DNA from 4 places in the Vibrio panuliri genome. Region 4 is predicted to be linked to each of the others. Evidence: predicted binding sites of a transcription regulator. Region 4 holds the regulator's gene; each other region holds the start of a gene.
The links. The regulator PurR, encoded in region 4, represses purine synthesis genes. The targets are predictions, from matches to a motif close to TNANGNAAACGTTTNCNTNA.
Positions count from the first base shown of each region.

Region 1: purE (5-(carboxyamino)imidazole ribonucleotide mutase) is a predicted target of PurR. The motif match lies at 1,341-1,360, and genes of this name have one in related genera.
Region 2: folD (bifunctional methylenetetrahydrofolate dehydrogenase/methenyltetrahydrofolate cyclohydrolase FolD) is a predicted target of PurR. The motif match lies at 1,050-1,069, and genes of this name have one in related genera.
Region 3: GZK95_RS17450 (formate--tetrahydrofolate ligase) is a predicted target of PurR. The motif match lies at 2,316-2,335, and genes of this name have one in related genera.

Region 1 covers NZ_AP019654.1:50,913-54,509, reverse strand. The annotation lists gene hemF (oxygen-dependent coproporphyrinogen oxidase) at 1-532, opposite strand, end outside; gene GZK95_RS00245 (L-threonylcarbamoyladenylate synthase) at 553-1,110, opposite strand; gene purE (5-(carboxyamino)imidazole ribonucleotide mutase) at 1,431-1,916, shown strand; gene GZK95_RS00235 (5-(carboxyamino)imidazole ribonucleotide synthase) at 1,920-3,041, shown strand; gene GZK95_RS00230 (DNA topoisomerase family protein) at 3,087-3,597, opposite strand, start outside.
Region 2 covers NZ_AP019654.1:2,286,385-2,289,981, reverse strand. The annotation lists gene folD (bifunctional methylenetetrahydrofolate dehydrogenase/methenyltetrahydrofolate cyclohydrolase FolD) at 121-981, opposite strand; tRNA gene GZK95_RS10325 (tRNA-Arg) at 1,184-1,260, shown strand; gene GZK95_RS10320 (serine hydrolase domain-containing protein) at 1,346-2,623, opposite strand; gene GZK95_RS10315 (serine hydrolase domain-containing protein) at 2,742-3,597, opposite strand, start outside.
Region 3 covers NZ_AP019655.1:588,398-591,994, forward strand. The annotation lists gene GZK95_RS17445 (class I SAM-dependent methyltransferase) at 1-490, shown strand, start outside; gene GZK95_RS17450 (formate--tetrahydrofolate ligase) at 539-2,287, opposite strand; gene pyk (pyruvate kinase) at 2,692-3,597, opposite strand, start outside.
Region 4 covers NZ_AP019654.1:1,048,058-1,051,654, forward strand. The annotation lists gene GZK95_RS04795 (TfoX/Sxy family DNA transformation protein) at 1-118, opposite strand, end outside; cyclic di-GMP riboswitch class I at 230-327, opposite strand; gene purR (HTH-type transcriptional repressor PurR) at 478-1,482, opposite strand; gene torD (molecular chaperone TorD) at 1,684-2,337, opposite strand; gene torR (two-component system response regulator TorR) at 2,577-3,287, shown strand; gene elyC (envelope biogenesis factor ElyC) at 3,362-3,597, opposite strand, start outside.

The sequences.
Region 1 (3,597 bases), 1.0 Mb from region 4:
AGTATTTATCACACCACGCTTTATGCTCGGCATAGACGTCATCACCAAATGGCGCACAAATTTCTCTTGCGGTGCTATGCCAGTAACCACAATCTTCTTCGAACGGATAAAACGGTGTTAGGTCAAAACCACCGCCAAACCACCAAATTGGCGCCTCGCCCTCTTTCTCGGCAATAAAAAAGCGAACATTTGCATGCGAAGTTGGCACATATGGGTTGTGAGGATGCATCACCAACGAGACCCCCATCGCTTCAAAACTGCGCCCCGCAAGTTCTGGTCGGTGAGCGGTAGCCGAAGCTGGCATCTCCTGTCCGCTGACATGAGAAAAATTGACCCCACCCTGCTCAAATACAGCGCCATTGGTCATCACTCGAGTTCGACCTCCACCAGCAAGCCGCTCTCCAGGCTCGCGCTGCCAAGCATCTTGTTCAAATTTGGCTTTTCCATCAGCCTGTTCTAACTGGCGACAAATCTCATCTTGCAACGCCATTAAGAAGTGCTTTACTGCTTGCTTATCGATTGAAGTTGGCATATTGGCTTCCTATATGTTGATTATCCTTGGCGTAACACTTGCAATGTTCTTGCGTCGCGAATTTCACTCGGTTTATCTCGTCCACTGGTTTCGCCGCGTAAAATAGCCACTAATTTATCGCCCAGTTGTGCTTCTACCTCTTCTGTCGTCATACAAGGCGGCAAACCAGTAAGATTAGCACTTGTTGATGTGAGTGGTTTACCAAACGCTAGACAGATTTTCTGTACCAAAGGATGATCGGTCACGCGCACCGCGATCGAATCAAACTGACCACAAAGCCAATTTGAAGCTTTATCGCTCGCGGGCATAATCCAAGTATATGGCCCAGGCCAAGAAGCCTTCACTGTCGCCAACTGCTCTTGATTGAGTTGTGACTCATCGATGTAGGGTAATAGCTGCTCATAACTAGCCGCTATTAAAATCAGCCCTTTCTCTACCGGACGCTGCTTTAGCGTCAATAGTTTTTCAATCGCTTGCGGGTTATCGGGATCACAGCCCACACCAAATACACCTTCGGTCGGATAGGCGATCACTTCACCTTGCTGTAATGCACTAAGAGCTTGCTCAAAGTTATCCACTCAAGTTTCCTTTCTCATTTCAATTCCTCATAATTTGAAGCTTGGTAACATTGCTTAGGGAAGCCCCCTTTATATGCAAAACAACCTTTGGCAGGGGGTTGAAAGCATTCGCCAGCACCAAAGTCACTTCTAGCAGGAATAGGATGTTAACATTTTTACTCAGTTTACTAACAATCTGCCGCGCTGACTAAAGCAATTTATTGATAAATTATGTCGAATCGTTTTTTACCCCGCGCAAACGTTTGCTTGAGGTGAAAATACTCGTATAATGCGCACAAATTAGAGTGGTGTTACTCAATGGCAGCTTGAAGGAGTTTGAAATGAAAGTCGGAATTATCATGGGTTCAAAATCAGATTGGCCAACCATGAAACTTGCAGCAGAGATGCTCGACACATTTGGCGTAAGTTATGAAACCAAAGTGGTTTCAGCACACCGCACCCCTCAACTGCTTGCAGAATATGCCTCCAGCGCCAAAGAGCGTGGTATCAAAGTTATCATTGCCGGTGCTGGCGGAGCCGCTCATCTACCCGGCATGACTGCCGCCTTTACCAGTTTGCCTGTCCTTGGTGTGCCAGTGCAATCACGAGCGCTAAAAGGCATGGACTCACTTCTCTCTATCGTTCAAATGCCAAAAGGCATTGCCGTCGGTACACTGGCTATTGGTGAAGCTGGAGCCGCGAACGCGGGTATTCTGGCTGCGCAAATTATCGGTACACACGATGAAGATGTGATGGCGAAAGTAGAAGCCTTCCGTAATGAGCAAACAGAAACAGTACTGGCAAACTCAAACCCAGCCGAGGATTAATCCATGCGCGTTTTAGTATTAGGTTCTGGCCAACTTGCCCGCATGATGTCATTAGCGGGAGCTCCACTTAATATCGAGCTATCCGCGTACGATGTCACCAATGGCAATATTGTTCATCCACTCACGCAAACTGTACTCGGCAGCGGCCTAGACAATGCGATTGCCAATGCTGACGTGATTACCGCTGAGTTCGAACATATTCCACACCCTATCCTCGATATCTGTGAGCAAAGTGGTAAGTTCCTACCAACAACAGAAGCGATTAAAGCTGGGGGCGATCGTCGACTGGAAAAAGCACTGTTGGATAACGCAGGCGTTCGCAATGCGAAGTACGCAGTGATCAACAGTCGAGAAGATTTTGACGTCGCGATTGAACATGTGGGTATTCCAATGGTGCTAAAAAGCGCCTTGGGCGGGTATGACGGTAAAGGGCAATGGCGTCTAAAAGATTTGGCTGATGTCGAAAATATTTGGGCCCAAATGGCGGACTGTATCGCGTCTAGCGACAATCAAGCGATTGTTGCCGAAGAGTTTGTCCCTTTTCAACGTGAAGTGTCATTAGTCGGAGCTCGTGGTAGAGATGGCTCGATCGCAGTCTACCCTCTGGCTGAAAATGTTCATACAGAGGGTGTATTAAGCCTATCGACGGCTATTGCTGACCAAGAGCTACAAGCCCAAGCTCAGCAAATGTTTACCTCTGTCGCAGAAAGCTTGAACTATGTCGGCGTACTGGCGTTAGAGTTCTTCGACCTTAACGGCCAACTGGTTGTCAATGAAATAGCCCCACGCGTACACAACTCAGGACACTGGACTCAACAAGGTGCGGAAACTTGTCAGTTTGAAAACCACTTAAGAGCAGTTTGCAACTTACCACTGGGCAGCACCCAACTGATTCGTGAAACTGCAATGATCAATATCTTAGGTGAAGATACGCTACCTAACGAGTTACTCGCTATGGATGGGGTACATATTCATTGGTATGGCAAAGAGAAACGCACAGGTCGTAAAATGGGGCACATCAATGTGTGTAGCGATTACAGTGGAGAACTGCAACGCAGATTATCCGCGTTAGCCGATGTCCTTGATAAAACTGCCTTTCCTGCATTAGCAAAGTTTGCTCGATAACTCTTCGCCAGCATACAGAAAAGCGACGCTGGAGCGTCGCTTTTTTTATTCAATTTCAGTTTGGGTGTGATGACACTTTCTATCTGCACATTGCAACTTGATGCCACTCGCCAATGTCTTTTCGACTAGCAACGGAAAGCCACATTGCTCACATTGACCCGCGATTGGGGGCTGATTGACGGCAAACTTACACTTAGGGTAATTATCACAAGCGTAGAACAGTTTGCCAAAACGGTTTTTCCGCTCAACCAAATGACCTTTCCCACAGTCTGGACAAACAATTTGGTCATTAGATTCGGGTGGAGATTGCTCCATTGACTCGATGTGATGACATTCAGGGTAGTGACTACAACCAATAAACATCCCATAACGACCTTGGCGCAGCACCAGTTCATTGCCACATTGAGGGCAAGGGACGCCAAGCTCTTTAATGATATGCCCATCGTTTTGATGTAAAGGCTTGATAAAGTCACAGTCAGGATACTGGTTGCAGCCTAAAAATGGACCGTGTTTACCATGACGAAGTTGTAACCGACCGTCACGCTCTTCATCCTGA
Region 2 (3,597 bases), 1.2 Mb from region 4:
CTCGGTCGTACCTCCCTCTTGAGGATGACAACGTAAAGCTAATACTATTAGCAAATGGAAATAAAAAAGGGCTGACAGTTATCGTCAGCCCTTTGGTTTTTTAGCCAGTGTTGCCGTTTGTTACTTCTCAGTATGGAACTGCTCGCAAGCCAACATAGTATTCTCAATCAGGCTTGCAACGGTCATCGGCCCCACACCGCCAGGTACAGGCGTAATAAAGCTCGCATTTTCTTTGGCTTTATCATATTCAACGTCGCCAACCAACTTGCCAGTATCGAGGCGGTTAATGCCCACATCGACCACAACGGCACCTTTTTTAATCCACTCTCCAGGAATAAAGTTTGGTTTACCAACGGCTACAACCACGACGTCAGCTTGGCGAACATGACCTTCTAAATCTTTCGTAAAGCGGTGGCATGTTGTGGTTGTACAACCAGCAAGCAGTAGCTCTAGTGTCATTGGACGACCGACAATATTTGAAGCGCCAACGATCACCGCGTGTTTACCACGTAGGTTGATGTTGTAACGGTCTAGCAGTGTAATGATACCTTTAGGCGTACATGAGCGCAGTTTAGGAATACGCTGTGCAAGGCGTCCCACATTGTATGGGTGGAAACCATCCACATCTTTCTCTGGGTGGATTCGTTCTAAGACGTGAGTGGTATCAATACCGGCTGGTAGTGGTAACTGTACAAGAATACCGTCAATCTCAGCATCGCCATTCAGTTCGTCGATTAGGCTAAGTAGTTCTTCTTCTGAGGTAGAAGCGGGCATGTCGAATGATTTAGAGACAAAGCCAACTTCTTCACACGCTCTACGCTTGCTACCTACGTAAACTTGCGATGCAGGGTCTTCACCCACGAGCACTACAGCCAAGCCCGGCGCACGTAAGCCGGCTTCCTTGCGCGCTTTTACTCGTGCTGCAACTTCAGATCGCACTGTTTGCGATATTAACGTCCCATCTATGTTTTGAGCTGTCATGACTTTCCTTCACTATTGAATGGCGAGAAATACGCGGTGCATTGTCGCAAAAAATTTGACGAACATCTATAAGCAAACGTTTGCTTCGTGGTGATTTTAAACAATAACGCGGCTGGTGCACTTTTTTTAAGCATTCAGATCAGAATGTTAGTAAAAGCCCTTGTTTTAGCCGCTCTAACTCGTATAATCCTGTCCCTGTAGCGCGCCCTTAGCTCAGCTGGATAGAGCACGTCCCTTCTAAGGATGTGGTCGTAGGTTCGAATCCTACAGGGCGTGCCATTTATTTAAGAAGGCCCCGATAACTCAATGAGTTGTCGGGGCTTTTGCTTTTTAAGAGCTATCTCTAACCTTTGCTTGGGACTTCTTACTGACTCAGTGCTTCAACAATCGCTGGTACGAATTGGTGGAACTGCATTACAGCAAAGCGTGGTGTTTCAGCCATTGGGTATGCGCCATTTAGAGCAATAACCGAGTTTGCTTCTTTGTTCATGACACACATTTGGCCGTTCACCCCCACCATCGCAAGATAGCGCTTGCCACCGATCTCTAGCATACGGAACTGGTCTTTGTAATAACCATCAGCTAGGCCAGATTCTTTACCTTTTTGCCATGCGCTGCGAACTGCGTCGTTGCCTTCCCATAGATCTTGAACGAATTTAGCCGGCAGTACTTGTTCACCTTTTTCGTTTTTACCTTGGTTGAGAAACAGAAGACCAACACGTGCGAGGTCTTTAGTTGGCATGTTCATACCAGTAGAGCCCATACCTAGACCATGCTTATCAGACATAAAGTAGGCATCTGCGGCGACGCCAACTTTTTGCAGTAGATCTTGCTCTAGAATGTGAGTGAATGATTTACCCGTTGCTCGATCAACGATTAGGCCTAATAACTCACTATTGACGTCCTGATAGTCGTACTTCTCACCCATAGCGTAGTCTTGGCGTTCTGTGATCAATGGGAAAAAGTCCATCGTACCGCCTGGATATTTGGCTGACATTTCCTGACCATAATAGCCCTGCGCTTCAGATAAGCGTGTATCCCAATACTTTTCAGCCGTGCCAGCGGCTAGTACGACAGCGGTACGCATATCGGATATTTCTTGAACGGTTGCAGTTTCAAATGCTGTCCCTTTTAGTTCTGGCACGTATTGGATCGCTTTATCTTCCCAGTTAAGTAACCCTTTGCCGACAGCAATCGCTGCGGACATTGCTGTAAAAGACTTAGATACCGACATACCTAGATGTGGAGAGAACTCATTCAGACCGTTGCTGTAGTGCTCGTGGACGATTTCTCCATCTTTTAGAATAACGGCGTTGTGGTTTTGGAAACGATTCATTAGGAACTGAGTGGCGGAGATTGGACCATCGTAGTCTTGAATGATTACCTTATCAAGGTTGAGCGGCTTAGCACTCTTTTTAAGGTCAAGAACGTAATCGCCTTTGTGTAGTGTGTAGCTATGGGCAAACTTGTAAACATGTGGCATGGAAGCAGAGACGTACTCAGGTGCATCCCAGTTTTCTCCTGTCATACCAATCGTTTCTGCTGCTGCAATGTAATCTTGATCTGGTTGATTAAAGGTGACTGCATGGGCACTGAATGCGGCGGTTAGGGCAATGGCTGTGGCTAGAAGTGTTTTTTTCATAGTCAAATCTCAACTGGGGTGGGTTTACCGATGAGTAAAATCAAGTTCATCTCTATTTTTCGGATGTAAGCCAGCGAAGCATCTAAATTCGCATCGCTGGCTTGCTGGATTAATCTGGTTATTTAATGTTTGCTTTGATTGTTGGGATGGCCATGTGTAGAACATCAACAGCCCAACGTGCATCACTTGGCAGGTTATAGTTGCCCATCATCGCAATAACGGTCTTAGACTCTTTCTCTACGGCGATAACTTGGCCGTTAACACCAATGGCAAGTAGCCATTCTTCGCCACCAAGGTTGAGTACGCGGAACTGGTCTTTGTAGAAGCCCTCTGCGAGTGGCGCCTCTTTTCCTTTTGCCCAAGCGGCTTTTACTTCGTCGTTACCAGCCCAGACATTATCTAGCCACTCTTTAGGCACAACTTGTGTACCGTTTTGTGACTTACCATCGTGTGCCCAAATATCGCCCATATTAGCGAAGTCACGAGTCGTCATACCCATAGAACCACAGGCGATAACCGTACGTTCTTTGTCAACCATGATCGAAGTATCTGAAGTGAATTGACCTTTCTCCCAGATCTTCTCTTGGAAGTACTCTGTCCAATGCTTACCCACGGCGCGCTGGGTGATTAGACCCAAAGCTTCGGTGTTGTATGAATGGTACTCGTACTTTTTACCTTGCTCGTAAGAAAGCTGAGTAAGATGAGGGGTGTAGTCTTTGATGCCAACCCACTCGGAGTCAGTGTGACCTTTCCACGAAATCGCGTGTTCCATAGAAGTATCCCAGTCGCTTCCGTATACGTTCTTAGTGTCATCGATCAAATCGAAGCCCGAACGCATATCAGATACGTACTGAATTGGATAAGCGCCGATCACCGTCCCTTTCGCTTCCGGTAGCCACTTTTCCACGTTGTCACTGAATTTGAAGTAACCTTCCGCTTGCGCAATACCCGCTAATGAAGAAGTGAAAGATTTC
Region 3 (3,597 bases), on a different replicon from region 4:
CCAGTCGAAGCTGGAGCAGTGGGAAACCAAAGTACAAGTAAATGCTTATGTTCAAGATCTTAACAGTGGGCTTCCATCCGAGTCAGATAGCTGCTTTGATTTGGTGATATCTCCACTGATGATCCATTATCTAGAAGACCTCAACCCGCTATTTAGAGATGTAGAGCGAGTACTGAAACCGGGGGGATACTTTGTATTCTCTACTCATCATCCTTTTGCGGACTTTGAATGTTCGATGTCCGGTGACTATTTTGCGCGAGAACGAATACAAGAGGAGTGGAATACGATCGGTGAACCAGTAGAAGTGACATTCTATCGCCGTTCGTTGAGTGAAATTACGGCTGCAATTTCCCAGAATGGTATGGTTATCACGGAGCTTTCAGAAGGTAAGGTTTCAGCAGAGGTAGAGCAAATAGATCCAGAGCGTTTTGAGCATCTAACCAAGAATCCAAACTTTATCTTTATTAAATGCCAGAAAATCAGCGAGTGAAAGGTCTAAGCCAAGCGATGCACTTGGCTTAAACCCAGATAAGTGGCGTTAACTTAAACCGATGATATTTCCATCATCGTCTAAATCTAAGTTCATAAACGCTGGTTTTTCGGGTAAACCAGGCATGGTCATCACATTGCCGCATAAGGCGTAAATAAAGCCGGCACCAGCACACAGCTTAAGCTCACGAATCGGAACGTTAAACTGACTTGGTGCACCTTTGAGGCTTCCCTCGGTTGAAATCGAAAGCGGGGTTTTCGCGAGGCAAACGGCAAGGTTATCGAAGCCTTGTTTTTGGTACTCTTCAAGTTGATTTCTTGCTTGATAGCTCAGCGTGACGCTTGAAGCGCCGTAGCCTACTTCTGCAACCGCCATCAGTTTTTCTTCGGTGGTCTGAGAGAAGGTGTAAAGCGGTGTGAACTGACTCTCGTGCTCACACTGTTTAATTACCTTACTTGCGAGTTCTAGTGTGCCTTCTCCACCTTTAGAAAAGCCCTCGCTTAGCGCCACTTCGACGTTATTTGGCAACGCTTCTACCATCGCCTTTAGTTGGGCTAACTCTTTTTCACTATCTTGTGGGAAGCGATTAATCGCAACAACGGCAGGCACGCCATACTTTGCGACATTTTCTATGTGCCATTTTAAGTTGGCAAAACCGGCTTCAAGCGCTTTTTCATCATCTTCGAAAAGTGAATCAGGGATCGCTTGGCCCGGTTTAAGATCATACAAGCCTGAATTGGCTTTTAGGCCGCGTAGTGTCGCAACAATCACCGCACAATCTGGCGCTTTTCCAGACACTTGCGCTTTGATATTACAGGCTTTTTCAAAGCCCATATCTGAGCCAAACCCACCTTCGGTTACGGTGTAGTCAGCAAGATGAGTGGCGATGTTATCGGCAATGATTGAAGAGTTACCGTGGGCGATATTGGCAAATGGACCTGCGTGGATCAGGGTAGGAACCCCTTCGAGGGTTTGCATTAGGGTTGGTTCGATGGCATCACGCATGCTAACCGCCATTGCGCCTGCGACTTGAAGATCTTCGGCTGTGATTGGTTCACCTTCCATTGAGTAGGCGACGACCACTCGGCCGATACGTTGGCGCAGGTCTTTAAGGTCTGATGATAGCGCGAGTATCGCCATTAATTCAGAAGCCGCGGAAATGTCGAAACCATCTTGACGTTCAAAACCGTTAATTGTTTTGCCTAAGTCGTTCTGACCAACGGTAACCATACGTAATGCTCGGTCGTTATGGTCCATGACGCGTTTCCACACTACGCGCTTTGGATCAATTTTGAGTGCTTTTAAGCCGCTGCGTGCGGTAAAGTCTTCGTAGCCATTGCGTTGCTCGTGGTAAATGCGTGCGTCGATTGCTGCTGCTGCCAAATTGTGTGCTGCGGTGACGGCATGAATATCACCAGTGAGGTGTAAGTTTAGCTCTTCCATTGGTGCGACTTGTGAGTAGCCTCCACCAGCGGCTCCACCTTTTACGCCGAATACTGGACCCATAGACGGTTGGCGGATACAAGCCATGACAGAATGGCTAAGTTGCGCGATTCCCTGAGCAAGCCCGACGGTGGTGACTGTTTTTCCTTCGCCAAGTGGCGTGGGTGTAATCGCTGTGACCACAACTAATTTTCCACTCGCTTTTTTACTTAGACGTTTTAGGCAATTGAGTGAAACCTTAGCTTTGTGTTTTCCTTGACTGTGAAACTCTTCAGGCAATAAGCCTGCACGAAGTGCGATGTCATGAATTGATGACAATGATGTAGTACGGCAAATATCAATATCCGACAGCATAAAACCCTCAATTATGCAAAAAAAATGGACAAGCAAACGTTTGCGCAAGAATAATAGCGTCAAAAAGTGCTTTGTAAAGGATTAGTTTGTAGCACATTGTCCAAAAGGGAAGGTTACTATGCTCGCGAATGGCATTTTATACAAGTCAAAAACGCCTTTGGAGTGGAATTAAAAAGGACCTGCCCGAAGGCAGGCCAAATCCCTGTGGAGCACAAAAAGGGGGAGTTTTTTTGTTGTGGGATAAACGATAACAATACCCGTTCCAATAGAAGCTGTGGCGGTGTTGACTGGCACTCTCAAACCTCATCACAAAGTACATCTCTGCTCTGAGGTTTTGTTCCTTTGGCGCCTACCTGCATCTCCAAGTTGTTTGGGTATAAATGGAATAACAACAACATGAGCAACTAAGCGGCAATTTCTCGCTCAGTTTTCAAATGTGTTTGGTTGTCTTGTAGCTTCAACAAACGACAAACGTTAACGTCACCACTGCCTTCTAACGACTCAAGTTGGGTGATCAGCAGCGAGCTGACTTTCGCCAAATGAGTATGGTTTTGTAAACATTGGGCAACCGAATTTGGTAGCTCGTTCGAGTTTACTTGGCTTGAGCTAAAGTAAACGGGCGTAACACCTCGCAGTAGCGCCAGTTTTGCCAGCAAGCGAGGCTGGTCGCTTAGCGCCCAAATCTGCGCTTTGCTTTGACAACGAGACATCAGTCTTGGTGTTTCGCCGTGTTGGGTTAAAATGGCCACGCCAAGGTCTTTGTGTACTTTGGATGCAGAAATCATAGAAGAGAGCGCAAAGCTTTTGCCCGGCTCAGAACATAAGTGTTGCAGTTCATCCCAGCAGTTATGCTTACACTCTAAGTCCGCTTCCGCGCCCTGAGCAATACGCACCATCGCTTGAACGGATTCAAGTGGGTAGGCTCCTGCTGCCGACTCCGCAGACAGCATTACGGCATCGGTACCGTCAATGATTGCGTTGGCAACATCTAATACTTCAGCGCGAGTGGGTAGAGGGTTATCAATCATCGACTCCATCATTTGGGTCGCAGTAATCACGGGTTTTCCATGGAATTGTGCACGTTCGATCAGTTTCTTCTGTGCGAATGCCAAGCGAGCATCACCGATTTCAACGCCTAAGTCGCCTCGCGCCACCATGATCGCATCAGAGGCTTGAATCACCTCGTCCATGGCTAGTTCGCTTGCCACCACTTCCGCTCGTTCGACTTTGGCGATGATGTGTGCGTCGCTGCCTGCTTGCTGAACCAATTGTCTTGCATAAGCAATATCGCGGCTATTGCGAGGGAACGA
Region 4 (3,597 bases):
CTAACGCAAACATAGTTTCGTCTGCAAAAATCCCAAACCCACCAAACATAGAGCGAGATTTAATACGACCTAGCGGCTCAAAGAGCCTCATCGAGTCTTTAAGAATTGGTTTGTCCATTCAGTACTTTCTCGGTGTATGTGTATGTCAATACGCCACCAAATCAGGTCCGAAAGATTAGCAGTTATGCAGGAAATAGGAGAATAATCCGTTAACGCGCGCATTTCTACCATCGGCAACCCCGCTACCATACGTCTTATGCTGTGCATAAAAGTTTAGGCCGGAAGCTTTGCGTCCCATCTTTTCAGAATGGTTTGCCCTGTGCGTGACTTAATTTGCCTTGCTAAAGATTAAATACTTCTGTTTCAAAGTATCACCATACTATGAAAGAATTGTGATCTTAATGCAAGAATTAAGTTGGGTAGGAGTCACAATAGCCGACTAATCTCACATCGGCTATTGTTATAATAATCATTGAGTTAAGGTAATTTGGTTACCGTAGAGCGTTCAACGATTTCTGGATGCATTTCAAATACGCGTTTGTCATGCTCTTTGTCTTTAATGCGTTCAAGTAAGATTTCGAAGGCATTTTTACCAACACGACGTTTAGGTTGGTGAACCGTTGTCAGTGGTGGCGAGAAGTACTCAGCAAGCTCGATATTGTCATAACCAATCACAGACATATCTTCAGGAATACGGATACCTTTCTGTTGCAGACGACTCATTAGACCAAGGGCCATGGTGTCATTGAAACAGAAAATTGCTGTTGGGCGTTTATCCATCGCTGCGATTTTATCTGCCGCTAGCACAGCAGTATCACACTCGAAGTTACCTTCTAAGATCCAATCTTCATTTACTGCCAAGTTCGCTTCATTCATCGCGCGCTTGAAGCCTTGAATTCGTTCCTGACAGGCTGCTTTTTCAAAGTGACCGCTTAGACAAGCGATGTCTTTGTGACCATGATCGATTAGGTATTTGGTAGCAAGATAGCCACCTTCTTCCGAGTTATCGATGATCTTATCCGCTTGAGAACTCTCCGGACCCCAATCCATAACTACTTTTGGAATGTCTTTGTGGCGGTCCAGCATTTCACTCAGTTCTTCTGTTAGGTCAGAACACATCACCAAAATACCATCGACGCGTTTTTCAGCGAGCATGCGAATGTAATCGCGTTGCTTTTCGTAGATACCACCGGTATTACATAGGATAAGTGTGTAACCTTGGCGGTAGCAGTAGCTTTCTACACCATCGATGACTTCAGAAAAGAATAGGTTAGTTGATTGCGTCACCAACATACCAATTGTGCGGGTACTGTTGCACTTTAAGCTACGCGCAACAGCGCTTGGCGCGTAGTTTAGTTCAGTGACGGCTTCCATCACGCGCTCTTGAGTTGCTTCCGCAACAAAACGCGTTTTGTTAATAACGTGTGAGACTGTCGTGGTTGATACGCCGGCAAGGCGAGCAACATCTTTAATAGTGGCCATAAGGTATGATCCTTTCTATAGCTGCCACATGGCTATTCACATTTTTGAATAAAACTGGCAGAAAGTAATAGAAATACAAAAACCGCTTTTTTACAGCGGTTTGTACTTGTTTGGTCTTTTTATCGTTTGCGGCTTCGATTTTAGACCGCATCGCCGCCAGTAGCAAACGAAAAACCCGCTCTCATTTTATGAGAAGGGGTGTTATTCCTCTTCACCCACTAAATAGGCGCAATCCAATTCAAGGAATGCCACCAGCAGTGAGGCCACAGAAGAGTAAAAACCAAAAGCGTCGAGTGTTTGACTTTTCGCTGTGAACTTTGGCACCCAATTTAGAATGTGCTGACGAATAAACGCTTCTTGCTCGATCAACGCATCATTGAGGTGGCGCTCTTGCTCCAACTCATTTGAGCGAATAATCATATTGCCCAACAGATCAAGTTCAATTGCGATATGGTCAGCAGGCTCATTTAAGTCCTGATTTACCGCCACACCATGCTGAGTCAGTAGATCTTGCATTTGGTTTGCGGGTTCATCATGCAATAGGCCTGTCGTACCCACATACATAGAGGCGTACGGTAGTGCAGACTCTTTGTCTGATTTTAAGAACAAGTCACAAAAATCCGCTGCAAGCTCTAGTTGACCATCTTCGCGATCCATTTGTCTATTGAGCGCGTCCACCAATCGGTCAACCGCAGGTTTTAGGGTTGGGTTTTCACCTAGACCAGCAAGAAAGCCGCGGATTTCAGGGCTTTGATATTGTGCAAGCTCTGTTTCAGTCAGTTCTCTTGCGAACAGACTCGAAAACCACCAGTAAATCTCTGCACGTTTTTCATTAAACGCTTTTAATTCTTGCATCTAACAATGCTCCAAGTTTCAGTACTATTAATATTTTAGCGAACAAACATGAATAGCGATAACGTGTATTGTGAAAAAATGGGATAGAAAATGGAATATTGTTAACAGGTGGGCTAGGTTTGTCTTGAATCAATAAAAAATCATCTTTCTTGATTTTAATATAACAAATACTAGAAATGTTACGGTTTATGAATAGAATACTGTTGAAATTAATTCCCAATGTAAATTAAGTGGTTTAGATGAGCTATCACGTATTAGTAGTAGAAGACGACGCGGTCACTCGCAGCAAGCTAGTTGGCTACTTTCAAAATGAAGGTTACACGGTCAGCGAAGCTGAGAGCGGCGAGCAGATGCGCGACACACTACAAAATCATTCGATCGACTTAGTTATGTTAGACATCAATCTTCCTGGTGAAGATGGTCTGATGCTAACGCGCGAACTGCGTAGTCAATCGGACATTGGAATTATCCTGGTAACAGGACGCACGGATAGCATTGATAAAATCGTCGGTCTCGAAATGGGCGCAGATGATTACGTAACCAAACCGTTTGAACTTCGCGAACTGCTAGTGCGCGTGAAGAACCTGTTGTGGCGCATTTCTGCTGCTCGTAATGCAGGTAGCGTTGTTGATCAAAAGAACGACGCAAACATTGTTCGCTTTGGCGAGTGGATGTTTGACATTCAACGCCGTGCTTTAAGCCGTAACGGCGAACCGGTTAAGCTAACTAAAGCTGAGTACGAACTACTTGTGGCGCTGTCTTCTTACCCTAACCAAGTATTAAGCCGCGAACGCATTCTCAATATGATCAGCCACCGCGTAGATGCACCTAACGACCGTACCATCGATGTACTGATTCGTCGCATGCGCGCTAAGATGGAGTTTGATCCAAAGAACCCACAAATCTTTGTGACGGTTCATGGTGAAGGCTACATGTTTGCTGGTGATTAATTGACTGTATAAGTGTAAAAAAACCGAAGCTCAGCTTCGGTTTTTTTTTTGCGGCAAAGATTACCTACATCCCGCTACACTTTACTCTGTGAGGCTTCGATTGCGGTCTCTTCATAATCCGATGCCCAGTTGCGTAGCGTCTGCCAAATGCGTCCAAGAGTTTCGTGCCAGTATCGCTCGGTCTGCTCTAAGTAAATCGCTTTAGGCGTGTACTTACTCCAAAACTGATGGATTTCGGTTTGTGCTAAGTAGTTGGTCGGCGCAGGATAAGGGTTTAATCCAGCAGAGTGGAACTCATTGAGCGCCCGGC